DNA from 4 places in the Streptomyces sp. NPDC005141 genome. Region 1 is predicted to be linked to each of the others. Evidence: riboswitches for the same ligand, from Rfam matches in the RefSeq annotation. Region 1 holds a riboswitch; each other region holds the start of a gene.
The links. A riboswitch is a leader RNA that binds a small molecule or an ion and turns the genes downstream of it on or off. The one in region 1 is predicted to bind S-adenosylmethionine.

Region 1 (3,183 bases):
CAGGGCACGGTTCGCCGCGTAGGTGGTCACGCCGGAGGTCTTGTCCGTGAACAGCACCATCAGGCTGCCAGGAGCGTTGCCGTTGAACGCGGTGAGGTGCCGCGGCACTCCGTCCAGCTCGAACTCGACCTGGCCGGGGGAGTCGTAGACATGCTCCAGCCCTTCGACGGCCGCACCGACGGTGACCGCGCGCGGCGCGTCGAAGGGCAGGAACCGCCCGGCGCGGACCCAGCGGGGATCAGGGGCGTAGGCCGGGGTGCGGGTGAAGGCGGCGCGCAGCGCGTTGCCGGGATGGCGGGGCCGCAGAATGTCGTGCCCTCCGCGCTTGGCGACCTCGATCACCGCGTCACCCGAGCCGACATACACGCTGTCCCGTTCGGCGATGACGCCGAAGTCGTGTCGCCCGCGCACCACTTGCCCGTCGACGGTCAGTTCGTCCTCCGCCTCCAGCTCGACCACCACCCCGTCGGCGGTGCTCGACCAGGCTCCCGGGGCGTCCTCGAACCGGGTCGGCAGCGCACTCAGCCAGTGGAGGCTGGTGATCGCGAGAAACCCGTGGGGGCCGGCGAGTACCGCCTCCTTCCCCCGGTGCCACTCCTCCCACTCCTGGACGAAACTCACCCGGTCGATGTCTTGGACGGTCATGTCCACTCCCTCCGGCTGCACTTGATGTTCTCCGTGCAACTGCCGTGCCCGTCCATGTCATTCCGGCACGGCGAACTCTTGACGCCGAGAGAATTGTCGATCTACGGTGAGCGCGAGCTACGAGTTCCGGTGATCAAGCCCTGGCTGGCCGGACGGCAACCCTCGACGCAGCGGGGTGCCCCAGGTGAAGGCTCGGCGGATATTCCAGTTCTGCAAGTGCGATCCGACCGGCCCGTGAGCCGGCGACACCCCAGGAGGACGGCGTGGCAAGTGCCCTCGTGCTGTGCTCCCGACGTCATGTCGACCTGCTGATGGTCTGCAGCTGTCTCTGTCGCGGCTGATCGACTCGTCGGCCGACTCGACGACGTTCAGGCAACTCCCTTTTCATCCTTGACGTTTCACGCGACCGCGCACGCACGCCTGGTCGGCCTCCTGCCGACCCGTCCGGCTGCCGCGGCTCCCACGCGTCCCCACCCATGCGGAAGCAGAGACCTGCCATGGCTCAGCACAACAGCCCGAGACCGATCCGATCCGTCCGCCCCGGCCTTGGAGCCCTGTCACTCGGGACGGCGTTCCTGGTCGCCCTGACGGGCTGCACGAGCACCAAGGATTCCAGTGGTTCCGGTTCCGGCGGTGCGACGATCACCGTCGGTACGACGGACCAGGTGACCAGCCTCGACCCGGCGGGCGCCTGGGACGCGGGCTCCGGCACCATCGAGACCGAGGTCTACGCGACCCTGCTCAGCGTGAAGAACGGTGCCACGGAGGTTTCCCCGGACCTGGCCACCGGAATCAAGCTCACGGGTCCCAAGGAGTACACGGTCACCCTCAAGAAGGGGCTGAAATTCAGCAACGGTCACCGACTGACCTCGTCCGACGTCAAGTTCAGCTTCGACCGCAATCTGAAGATCGCCGACGAGAACGGCCCGTCGTCGCTCCTGTACAACCTCGACTCCGTCGCCGCCCCGACACCCACCACCGCCGTCTTCACCCTCAAGTCCGCCAACGACACGCTGTTCCCGCAGGTGTTGTCCACCGCGGCCGGCCTCGTCGTCGACGAGCAGGTCTTCCCCGCGGACAAGATCCTCGACGACAAGGCCATCGTCGCGGCCAAGCCCTGGAACGGCCCGTACGGCGTCACGAGTTACGACAAGAACTCGCTGGTCTCCTTCACCGCCAACAGCGCCTACGGCGGCCAGTTGGGCACCCCCAAGACCAAGAACGTCCAGCTCAAGTACTACACCGACGCCAGCAACCTGAAACTCGACGTCCAACAGGGCACCGTCGACGCCGTCTACCGCACCCTCACCACAGCCGACCTCGACGACCTGGCCAAGAAGAAGGACGTCAAGGTCCACACCGGCTCCGGCAACGGCATCCGCTACATCGTCTTCGACTTCACCACCCAGCCGTACGGCACCAAGACCAAGAACGCCGACAAGGCCAAGGCGCTGGCCGTACGCCGGGCCGTCGCCGACTCCGTCGACCGGGCCCAACTCGCCCAGCAGGTCTACAAGAACAGCTACCAGCCGCTGTACAGCTCCGTACCCGACGGACTCACCGGCGCAACCGACTCCTTCAAGTCGCTCTACGGCGACAAGAAGGGCGGCCCCGACAAGGCCGCGGCCGCCGCACGGCTGAAGGCGGCCAAGGTGAGCACCCCCATCACCCTCAACCTGCAGTACAACAGTGACCACTACGGCTCGTCCTCGGCCGACGAGTACGCGCTGATCAAGACGCAGCTCGAAGCCACCGGACTGTTCAAGGTGAACCTCCAGTCCACCGAGTGGACCCAGTACGGCAAGGACCGCATCAAGCACCTCTACCCGCTCTATCAGCTGGGCTGGTACGCCGACTACCTCGACGCGGACAACTACCTCGCGCCCTTCTACTCGGCCAACAGCTGGGTCGCCAACGACTACTCCGACCCCGCCGTACGCGAGCTGATCAAGAAGGAGGAGTCGGAGAGCGACACCGCCGAGCGAGCCGAACTGCTCAAGCGGGCACAGGACAAGGCCGCCGCGTCGGTGCCACTGCTGCCGCTGCTCCAGGGGTCCACCGCGATCGTCACCCGTACCGACATCAGCGGTGTGCCCGACGAGCTGAACAGCGCGTACACCTTCCGCTGGGCCGGGCTCGCGAAGAAGTGAGCGCCCTCACCCAGGACACCCCCGGCGCCGTCGGTATCCCGGCCGACGGCGCCGGGGGGTACGGACTCGCCCGCTACCTCGTGGTCCGCTTCCTCCTCATCATCCCCACCATGTTCATCCTGGTCAGCCTCGTCTTCTTCCTGATGCGCGCGACCGGTGACCCGATCAGCGCCGCCTTCGGCGACCGGCTCACCCCGGACCAGCTCCAGGCCAAGCTGCACCAGGCGGGCTACGACCGGCCGTTGCTCACCCAGTACCTGGACTACCTGAAATCCCTGGCGACCGGCGACTTCGGCCGCACCGTCACCGACAACCAGCCCGTGACACACGTGCTGGGCACGTACGGCGCCGCCACCGTCGAACTCGCCTTCTACGCCCTCACCGTGGC
Region 2 (3,183 bases), on a different contig from region 1:
CCAACTGCCGTCTGCAACAGGTCAATCGGACGAGAATTCTGGGCATGGCCGATCACGGATATGCGGAGAATGTGCAAGGATTCAGGGCAAGTCGGGCCCCGTAAATGCCATAAAAGGCTCAAAAAGGCGGGGTACTTTGGCTACTTCTTGTCGGATGCCGGGCGAGAACTCATATGCGTCCGGCATGAAACCAACATCGAAAGCGAAGCGACTTCCCCAACTGTAGCGCGCTCAACCATACAGAATTGCCCCCTCCGTTTCTCTCACGGAGGGGGCAATTCGATGAACTCAGCGTGTTCGGCATTACCGAGGGTAACGATCAGCCCCCGGCGACGGCCGGAATGATCGAGACGCCCACACCGTCCGGGGTCGCCGTCTCCAGGCCCTGCTCGAACCTGACGTCGTCGTCGTTGACGTACACGTTGACGAAGCGGCGCAGCTTGCCCTGGTCGTCCAGAACGCGCGCGGCGATGCCCGTGTGGTTCTTCTCCAGGTCGGCGATGACCTCGGCGAGGGTCGTGCCCTCGGCCGTCACCTCGGCGGCGCCCCCGGTGTAGGTGCGCAGGATGGTGGGGATGCGGACGTTGACGCTCATGATGCGAGGCCAGCCTCTCGGAAGGAGTCGAGGTTCGGGCGGATGGTCGCGGTCAGCCCGGTGTCCGAGGCCACCGCGTCCAGAGTCTTGAGGCCGTCGCCGGTGTTCAGCACGACCGTGGTCAGGGTCGGGTCGAGGAGACCGTTCTCGATCAGCTTGCGGGTGACGCCGACGGTCACGCCGCCGGCCGTCTCCGCGAAGATGCCCTCGGTGCGTGCGAGCAGCTTGATCGCGTCGACGATCTGCTCGTCGTTCACGTCCTCCACGGCACCGCCGGTGCGCCGCGCGATGTCGAGCACGTACGGCCCGTCCGCGGGGTTGCCGATGGCGAGCGACTTGGCGATGGTGTCCGGCTTCTGCGGACGTACGACGTCGTGGCCGGCCTTGTAGGCGACGGACACCGGGGAGCAGCCCTCGGCCTGGGCGCCGAAGATCTTGTACGGCTTGTCCTCGACGAGCCCGAGCTTGATCAGCTCCTGCAGACCCTTGTCGATCTTCGTGAGCTGGGAGCCGGAGGCGATCGGCACGACCAGCTGGTCGGGGAGCCGCCAGCCGAGCTGCTCGCAGATCTCGTACGCCAGCGTCTTGGAGCCCTCGGCGTAGTACGGCCGCAGGTTGACGTTGACGAAGCCCCAGCCCTCGCCGGCCGGGTCACCGATCAGCTCGGAGCAGAAGCGGTTCACGTCGTCGTAGTTGCCCTGGATGCCGACGAGCTCGCCGCCGTAGACCGCGGCCATGACGACCTTGCCCTGCTCCAGGTCGTGCGGGATGAACACGCAGGAGCGGAAGCCGGCGCGGGCCGCCGCGGCGCCCACGGCACCGGCGAGGTTGCCCGTGGAGGAGCAGGAGAGGGTGGTGAAGCCGAAGACGCGGGCCGCTTCGATGGCCTGGGCGACGACGCGGTCCTTGAAGGAGTGCGTCGGGTTGCCGGAGTCGTCCTTGACGAAGAGCTTGCCGGCGTCGACGCCGAGCTCGCGGGCCAGATTGTCGGCCTGGACGAGCTTGGTCCAGCCGGGGTTGATGTTCGGCTTCTGCGCCACGTCCGCGGGGACGGGCAGGAGGGGCGCGTAGCGCCAGATGTTCGCGGGTCCCGCTTCGATGCGCTTGCGGAGTTCTTCGGTCTCGTAGGCCGAGAAGTCGTAGGCGATCTCCAGCGGGCCGAAACACTCCTCGCAGGCGAAGACCGGGCCGAGCGGGACGCGGTGTCCGCACTCGCGGCAGGAGAGCGCCGCTGCCGGGCCGAGGTCCACCGCTTCGGCGGAGTTCGTGGTACTTGCAACTGTCTGCGCAGCCATGGAGGCGAGGCCCTTTCCTCATCTTCCTCACGACGCACTTCGCCGTGAGACGGATTTGGCACCTTCCCGAGCCGGGAGCCTCGCGACGCGATCGACATCGATCGGTACGAGACCGGCTGGAGGGTTGCCGGGGCTTCATCGGGCCGTATCCCTCTGCCCCTCTGGATGAGCGGTATTTGATTGTTGAACTGTTGAACACGATACGCGGCGATGATCCAGGACATGCGATGGTCATCCGCGTTGTTCAAGACTGTAACCGAAGGCCAGGACAGTTGAGATAGTCGTCCGAACCGCGAGACGACGGCAATCCATCTGCCGCTGGCCGCAGCGGGCACGCTGATGAGAGCGTGTGATCAGACAGTGAGGAGCCGCAGACCGTGCTGAAAGACGTCGAAAGCTGGCTGAGCACACGCTCCTGGTCCCTGACCGACCGCCCGCTCCACAAGCTCATGGCCGCGAAACGCTCGACCGGGTCGACGGTCAGCGTCGTGCTGCCCGCGCTCAACGAGGAGGAGACGGTCGGCGAGATCGTCGCGATCATCCGCCACGACCTGATGCAGCAGGTGCCGCTCGTCGACGAGATCGTCGTCGTCGACTCGGGCTCGACCGACCGCACCTCCGCGGTCGCCGCGGCCGCGGGCGCGAGAGTCGTGCACCGCGACGACATCCTCCCGCGGATCCCCGCGGTGCCCGGCAAGGGCGAGGTGCTGTGGCGGTCGCTGCTCGTGACGAGCGGGGACATCGTCTGTTTCATCGACGCGGACCTCAGGGAGTTCTCGTCCGACTTCGTCATCGGAATCGTGGGCCCGCTGCTCACCGACCCCGGTGTCGATCTGGTCAAGGCCATGTACGACCGCCCCCTGGGCGGCGCCTCGGGACAGGGCGGCCGGGTCACCGAGCTGATGGCCCGCCCCCTGCTGAACATGCACTGGCCGCAGCTCGCGGGCTTCGTCCAGCCGCTCGGCGGCGAGTACGCGGCCCGTCGCTCCCTGCTCGAACAGCTCCCGTTCCCCGTCGGCTACGGCGTGGAACTGGGCATGCTCGTCGACGCCCTGCACCTGGTGGGCCTGGACGCCCTCGCCCAGGTCGACGTCGGTGTCCGCAAGCACCGCCACCAGGACGGCCAGGCCCTGGGCCGGATGGCCGCCGCGATCTACCGCACCGCCCAGCTCCGGCTGGCCCGCGGTCACCTGATCCGTCCCGCCCTCACCCAGTTCGAGCGCGGCCGGGACGGTTTCCAGCCGCGCACGTACTCGGTGGACACGGAGGAAAGGCCCCCGATGAGCGAAATCT
Region 3 (3,183 bases), on a different contig from region 1:
AGTCGGGCATCATCAAGCGCCTGCCGCACGGTGAGTTCATCGAGGTCCACGAGCCGCTCAGCCAGGACGCGCTGCACACGCTCACCGCGCACGAGCAGTACAAGCCGGCCGAGATCGGCCCGGCGGTCGACGAGAACGGTGTCGAGCGCAAGGTCTCGGGCACGCAGAAGCTGCGCGCCAAGATGAGCGAGGGCTTCTACGGGGAGGATAACCAGATCCCCAAGCCCACCGTCGAGGAGTACAAGGAGATCACGAGCGGCCACGGCCACCACTGATCCCCACAGTTCGCCACGGAAAGAGCCCCGTCCATGCAATGGACGGGGCTCTTTGCCGTCTCCCGGGCTGGATAGGGTGGACTCACCCCGCGCAAGGGGTGAGTCCCTCGCGTCACCTACGAACCCAGGAGCGACCATGAGCGCTGTGAACCCCGCTGGAGGCGACACCGCGGCGGTCCGTTCCTGGCCCCAGGTACTGAACGGCCTGCTCGAAGGCCGCGACCAGAGCGCGGACGACACGGCCTGGGCGATGGACCGCATCATGCGCGGCGAGGCGACCGACGCGCAGATCGCCGGGTTCGTGGTGGCCCTGCGGGCCAAGGGCGAGACCGTCCAGGAGATCTCCGGGCTCGTCCGGGCGATGTACGAGCACGCCAATGTGATCGAGGTCCCCGGGCGCACCGTCGACATCGTCGGTACGGGCGGCGACGGCGCGAAGACCGTCAACATCTCCACGATGTCCTCGATCGTGGTGGCCGGCACCGGCGCCAAGGTCGTCAAGCACGGCAACCGGGCCGCGTCCTCCGCGTCCGGCTCGTCGGACGTCCTGGAGAAGCTCGGCGTCAATCTCCAACTGCCGGTGAAGCGGGTCGCCGAGGTGGCCGAAGAGGCCGGGATCACCTTCTGCTTCGCGGTGAAGTTCCACCCGGCGCTGCGTCATGCGGCGGCGGCACGCGGCCAGTTGGGCATCCGGACGACCTTCAACGTGCTCGGCCCGCTGACCAACCCGGCGCGGGTGAAGGCCCAGGCGGTCGGAGTCGCCGACCCCCGCATGGCGCCGATCGTGGCGGGTGTGTTCGCCGAGCGCGGCAACTCCTCGCTGGTCTTCCGCGGCGACGACGGCCTCGACGAACTGACCACCACCGCGGGCTCCCACGTCTGGGTGGTCCGCGACGGCAAGGTCACCGAGGAGCGCTTCGACCCGCGCGACGTCGGTCTCGGCATCGTCCCGGTGGAGGCCCTGCGAGGCGCCGACGCCTCGTACAACGCCGAGGTCGCCCGGCGCCTGCTGGACGGCGAGACCGGGCCCGTACGGGACGCGGTCCTGCTGAACTCGGCGGCGGCCCTGGTGGCCCTGTCACCGACCGGCGCTCCGCTCGCCGACCAGCTCCGCGCCGGAATGGAGAAGGCGGCAGAGGCGATCGACTCCGGGGCCGCGAAGCGCACCCTGGACCGGTGGGTGGCCGCCAGCAACGCCTGATTCCCGGGCGAGGCGACGCGGGGGGCGCAGTCCACGATCCGGACTGCGCCTTGCGCGTCGAAGATCTTCTGGCAAGATGCTGTATCAGGTCATGAGTGACAGCCATGTGGCCCCGGCCGGCTGTCCGGCAACCCTCCGTCCGTGGCGGGGTGCCCCGGGTGAAGACCAGGTCGTAGGCAGCGAGGTCTACGGCAAGCGCGGACCCCTCGCACTCTTTCGAGTGGATGCAACCAGGGGTCCTGGTCGTTCGAGGGAGCCTTCTGTGAGCAAGCGAATGCGATAGGGCGTCGAGCCCCGCCTCCGCACACCCTTTTCACCTTTCCCTGCGCTGAGCCCTGCCTCCGGGCGGCCGGCTCGCGCAGCGATCCCGCCTGCCTCTCACAGGAGCTCGCCATGTCTGTCTCCACCGCTGCCGCCGATCAGTCCGTCTGCCACGACACTTCGGGGGCCCTGCCCGTTCTGGGCCGGGATGTCACCGTCCCGCTCGTCACCGGCGGCGAGGTCACCTACGCCGCCCTCGACTACGCCGCCAGCGCGCCCGCCCTCCAGCGGGTGTGGGACGACGTGGCCGCGTACGCGCCGTACTACGGCAGCGTCCACCGGGGCGCCGGCTACCTCTCGCAGCTGTCCACCGACCTCTTCGAGAACGCCCGCAGGACCGTCGAGGAGTTCCTCGACTGCCGCGCCGGAGACCAGGTGGTCTTCACCCGCTCCACCACCGACTCGCTCAACCTGCTCGCCGCCGCGCTCCCGGCCGACTGCCAGGTCTTCGTCTTCGAGACCGAGCACCACGCCTCGCTGCTGCCCTGGCGCGACGCCCGGGTGACCTACCTGAACGCCCCGCGCACCCCCGGCGAGGCCGTCGCCACGCTGGAGCGCGCCCTCGCCGGCCGTGACCCCCACGGACCGGCCCTGGTCTGTGTCACCGGCGCCTCGAACGTCACCGGGGAGCTGTGGCCGGTGCGTGAGCTGGCCGCCGTCGCGCACGCCCACGGCGCCCGGATCGTCCTCGACGCCGCGCAGCTCGCCCCGCACCACCCGGTGTCGGTCCAGGACCTCGACGTCGACTGGGTCGCCTTCTCCGGGCACAAGCTGTACGCGCCCTTCGGCTCCGGTGTCCTCGCGGGCCGTTCCGACTGGCTGCGCGAGGCCGAGCCGTACCTCGCGGGCGGCGGCGCCAGCCGCAAGGTCTCCCGGCGCGCGGACGGCGGCGTGGACGTGGAGTGGCACCACAGCGCCGCGCGGCACGAGGCGGGCTCGCCGAACGTCATCGGCGCCTACTCGATCGCGTCGGCCTGCAAGGCGCTCACCGAGGAGGGTTTCGACAACCTCGTCGCCCGCGAGCAGCACCTGATCCGCACCGTCCGCGCGGGTCTCGCGGAGGTCCCGGAGGTCCGGGTCCTCTCCCTCTTCGGCGACGACGCCCCGCGGGTCGGCGTCATCTCCTTCGTCGTCGAGGGCTGGAACAGCTCGCACTTCGCTGCCGCGCTCTCCGCCGAGTACGGCATCGGCGTCCGCGACGGCCTCTTCTGCGCCCACCCGCTGGTCCGCACGCTGCTCGGCAGCGACCCGGAGACCCAGGGGGAGTGCGGCGCCCCCGAGGCGGCCCCCGGCGAGAAGTCCCTCAACGCCATCCGCGTCAGCTTCGGCGCCGGTACCCCCGACGAGCACGTGGAGCGTTTCGTCCGCGCGGTGCGTGAGCTGGTC
Region 4 (3,183 bases), on a different contig from region 1:
ACCGTCAGGCCGGCGAGGAAGCAGCGTTTGCGGCCGTAGCGGTCCGTCAGCTTGCCGCCGGGAATCATCAGCGCGGCCATGACGAGCAGGAAGATCGTGATCGCGATCTGCACACCCTGCACGGTGGTGTCGAGGTCCTCGCTGATGTCGTTGATCATCACGTTCATGTTGGAGCCGGCGAAGCTGCAGATGAACTGTGCGAGGGCGAGCGGGGCGAGAATCCTGCGCTGCGCCACCGACGGCGGTGTCGACGCGCCTGTGTCAGCCATCGCCATTCCTTATGACCGCCGGACGTGTGGTCTGGGTGTAGCTCTCCTACGCTCATAGACTGCGCCGAACGTCGGCGGACCGCACGTGGACGCGGGCAGACCGGTGGACCGTCCCGGCCGGCGCTCTGTGCGGCGGGCAGGCGAGGTCTCCGGGGAAGACCGTTGACCAGGGCCGGGAGTGGACCTCGACCCTGAAGGGCGCGGGCGTCGTACTGACCCCACGCGGCTGAACGGTCCGGACACCGGGCCCCAGCGACCGGTTCCCCGTTCAGCCGGACGGGTGAGCAGGCCGCTCACCCGGCCGGACGGGCCTTACGGACTCCTCACCGCCGCCGGGCGCTGCCTCCGCCCCGGAAGGCGGGGTGGTCGCCCAGACGGCGTACGTAGTCCAGGAGCCGGGGGAACGAGCGGAGGGTTCCCTCAGGGTCCAGTTGACTGAGGGCCACCCACACGTCAACGTCCGCCGCCGTCAGGGTCTCGCCCAGAACATGGGGCCGCGAGGCGAGTTGGCAGTCCAGCAACTCCAGGGCCGCGGAGAGTTCCGAGGGCTGGGCGGACGGGGTGACGTCGCGGTCCAGCAGGTCGCGGAGAGCCTCGATGTCCGCGGCGAGGGCCGGCGGGCGCAGCGTCGAAGGGCAACCCGCGCCGTGACCGGAGAGCAGACCCGCGAGATCGCGGAGGATGTCGGGGGTATGGTTGCTGACGATGCGTCCGCTCCACCGGTCGCACAGCGCGGGCGCCGTCAGCGGTCCGTCGTAGTGGTGCTCGGTGGCCTCGTAGGCACGGCGCAGCGAGGTGAAGGCGTCAGGTGTCTCGGTGGGGCGCGTCAGGAGCGTGGTGGCCACGGAGTCCTTCAGACCGAGCAGGTCGAGGGTGATCGCGATGCGCAGCGAGAGCGGACAACTCTCCGACAGATACAGCTCGTAGCGGTGCGGTGCGGGGTAGAAGCCGCCGGCCAGGCCGACGCCGATGCGGCTGTCGACACGGTGGGGGCGGGCGGAGGATGTCGCCACCTCGATGCGAAGCTCCGAGGGGGACGAAACCTGGTCACAGGGACGTGAGTTGGCCGTGCTGGAAGTGCGCGAAGCTGTCTCGGGCATGACTCTCCCTTGGGGAACGAGGAAGCCACCGCCGCCTTGTGGGCACCAGCGGCCGAATGCGGAACGACTGCGCTCGTCGCACCGGTCCGGATCGAACGGACCGGCTGCGGATCAGTAAGCGCTGGAGACACGCAACAGATCGATGTGCAGGCGCCTCGTCAAGCCGTTCTTGGGCATTCCCCACCGGTCCTACTCCGGGGCTCGCGAGACGCGAGACCACGCTTGCCCCGCCGCGCCGGCGGGACCCGGTCGTCACCCGGGGCACCCCGTCGCGGTGGAAGGGTTGCCTGTCAGCGGGCCGGGGCCGATGACCACAGGAGCGGGACGAACCCGCACCGTGGGCGCTGACAATCGTGACCGTCCACGCCAGTCTCGGTGCGCTCTGTGATGCCGTCAAGAAGGCCGGGCACGCGGTCTCACCTGGTGGGCACCCGCATTGACATTCTTTTCGGGGCGGGCCTAACGTGCGGCCCACAACGGAATGCCCCAGGACCGGAGAAACGATGGTGACGGCGATGCACGCAGCTGATGGGACGACCGCATGGCGGCGCCTCGGCCGCGTGGTGCTGTGCGCCGACCGCTCCGTCGACCTGCTGCGTGTCAACAGCGCGCTGTGTACGGCCGTGTGTCGCACCCTCTGTCAAGGCTGACGGCTCTTCCGCTGAACCGCTGACGACCACCGCTGTAGCGGTGTGCCCCTTCTCCGTCCAGCCCCCGTTTCCCTGTGCGCCCGTGCCCTCGTGTCGTGCCGAGCCGTTCCGGCTGCGCGTCACGCTGCCGTTCGCCGTGGTCCGGGGTGTCCGAATCCGCTGGAGCTCTCCATGAGTGAATCTCCGGGCATAGCTGTGTCCTCCGGATCAGCGCCGCCCGCCGAGGCGATCCCCCGTCCCGACGTCCCCGCCGCTCCGAAGCCCCTCGCGGCTCAGCGGGTCCTTCCGCTCCGGCGCCCCGGCCGCTGGATCATCACGGCCGTCGTGCTCGTGCTGGTCGCCCAGATCACCCACGGCCTGGTGACCAACCCCTTCTACCAGTGGGACCGCTTCCAGTACTGGTTCCTGCGCCCGACGATCCTCGACGGCCTGCTCATCACCCTCGAAGTCGCCATCTACAGTGCGGTGTTGGGCTTGCTGGGTGGCGTCCTGCTGGCGCTGGCCCGGCTCTCCCCGAGTCCGGTGCTGCGCGCGGTGAGCTGGGTCTACACCTGGCTGTTCCGCTCGGTACCGCTCATCGTCGTCCTGCTGTTCCTGTACAACTTCAGCGCGCTGTACCAGACGTTGAGCGTCGGTGTGCCGTTCGGTCCGGCCTTCTTCACCTTCGACGAGTCCCGCCTGGCCACCGACATGGCGGTCGCCGTCATCGGACTGAGCCTGAACGAAGCGGCGTACGCCTCCGAAGTGGTGCGCGGCGGAATCCTCTCCGTCGACCAGGGCCAGCACGAGGCGGCCTCCGCCCTCGGCCTGCCGAAGCGCTACCAGTTCGCGAGGATCGTCCTCCCGCAGGCGCTGCGCTCCATCACCCCCAACTACGTCAACCAGTTGATCGGCCTGATCAAGGGCACCTCGCTGGTCTTCTACGTGTCCCTGCTGGACCTGTTCGGCTCTGTGCAGACCATGGGCAGCACCTACCCAGGTGACATCGTGCCGCTGCTCCTCGTCGCCACCGCCTGGTACCTGATCCTCACCAGCGTCGTGTCCGTCATCCAGTTCTACGTCGAGCGGCACTACTCGCGGGGCGCGCTGCGCACCCTGCCGCCGACCCCACTGCAGAAGGTACGGAACGGTCTGCGCGACGTGCGGGCCCGGGTCCGGAGGGAG

Region 2: it holds a riboswitch for S-adenosylmethionine, as region 1 does, so the genes downstream of both, thrC (threonine synthase) here and ACWD68_RS15880 (ABC transporter substrate-binding protein) in region 1, are expected to answer to the same signal.
Region 3: it holds a riboswitch for S-adenosylmethionine, as region 1 does, so the genes downstream of both, ACWD68_RS23200 (aminotransferase class V-fold PLP-dependent enzyme) here and ACWD68_RS15880 (ABC transporter substrate-binding protein) in region 1, are expected to answer to the same signal.
Region 4: it holds a riboswitch for S-adenosylmethionine, as region 1 does, so the genes downstream of both, ACWD68_RS26620 (putative leader peptide) here and ACWD68_RS15880 (ABC transporter substrate-binding protein) in region 1, are expected to answer to the same signal.

Annotation. Positions count from the first base shown of each region.
Region 1 covers NZ_JBSFYW010000017.1:31,045-34,227, forward strand. The annotation lists gene ACWD68_RS15875 (DUF1684 domain-containing protein) at 1-645, opposite strand, end outside; SAM riboswitch class IV at 761-870, shown strand; gene ACWD68_RS15880 (ABC transporter substrate-binding protein) at 1,143-2,795, shown strand; gene ACWD68_RS15885 (ABC transporter permease) at 2,792-3,183, shown strand, end outside.
Region 2 covers NZ_JBSFYW010000013.1:16,608-19,790, forward strand. The annotation lists gene ACWD68_RS12910 (MoaD/ThiS family protein) at 320-595, opposite strand; gene thrC (threonine synthase) at 592-1,890, opposite strand; SAM riboswitch class I at 1,906-2,062, opposite strand; gene ACWD68_RS12920 (glucosyl-3-phosphoglycerate synthase) at 2,268-3,183, shown strand, end outside.
Region 3 covers NZ_JBSFYW010000030.1:33,714-36,896, reverse strand. The annotation lists gene qcrB (cytochrome bc1 complex cytochrome b subunit) at 1-275, shown strand, start outside; gene trpD (anthranilate phosphoribosyltransferase) at 412-1,476, shown strand; SAM riboswitch class IV at 1,564-1,680, shown strand; gene ACWD68_RS23200 (aminotransferase class V-fold PLP-dependent enzyme) at 1,870-3,183, shown strand, end outside.
Region 4 covers NZ_JBSFYW010000038.1:41,432-44,614, reverse strand. The annotation lists gene ACWD68_RS26630 (MFS transporter) at 1-269, opposite strand, end outside; gene ACWD68_RS26625 (glutathione S-transferase C-terminal domain-containing protein) at 593-1,282, opposite strand; gene ACWD68_RS26620 (putative leader peptide) at 1,481-1,546, opposite strand; SAM riboswitch class IV at 1,583-1,728, opposite strand; gene ACWD68_RS26615 (amino acid ABC transporter permease) at 2,191-3,183, shown strand, end outside.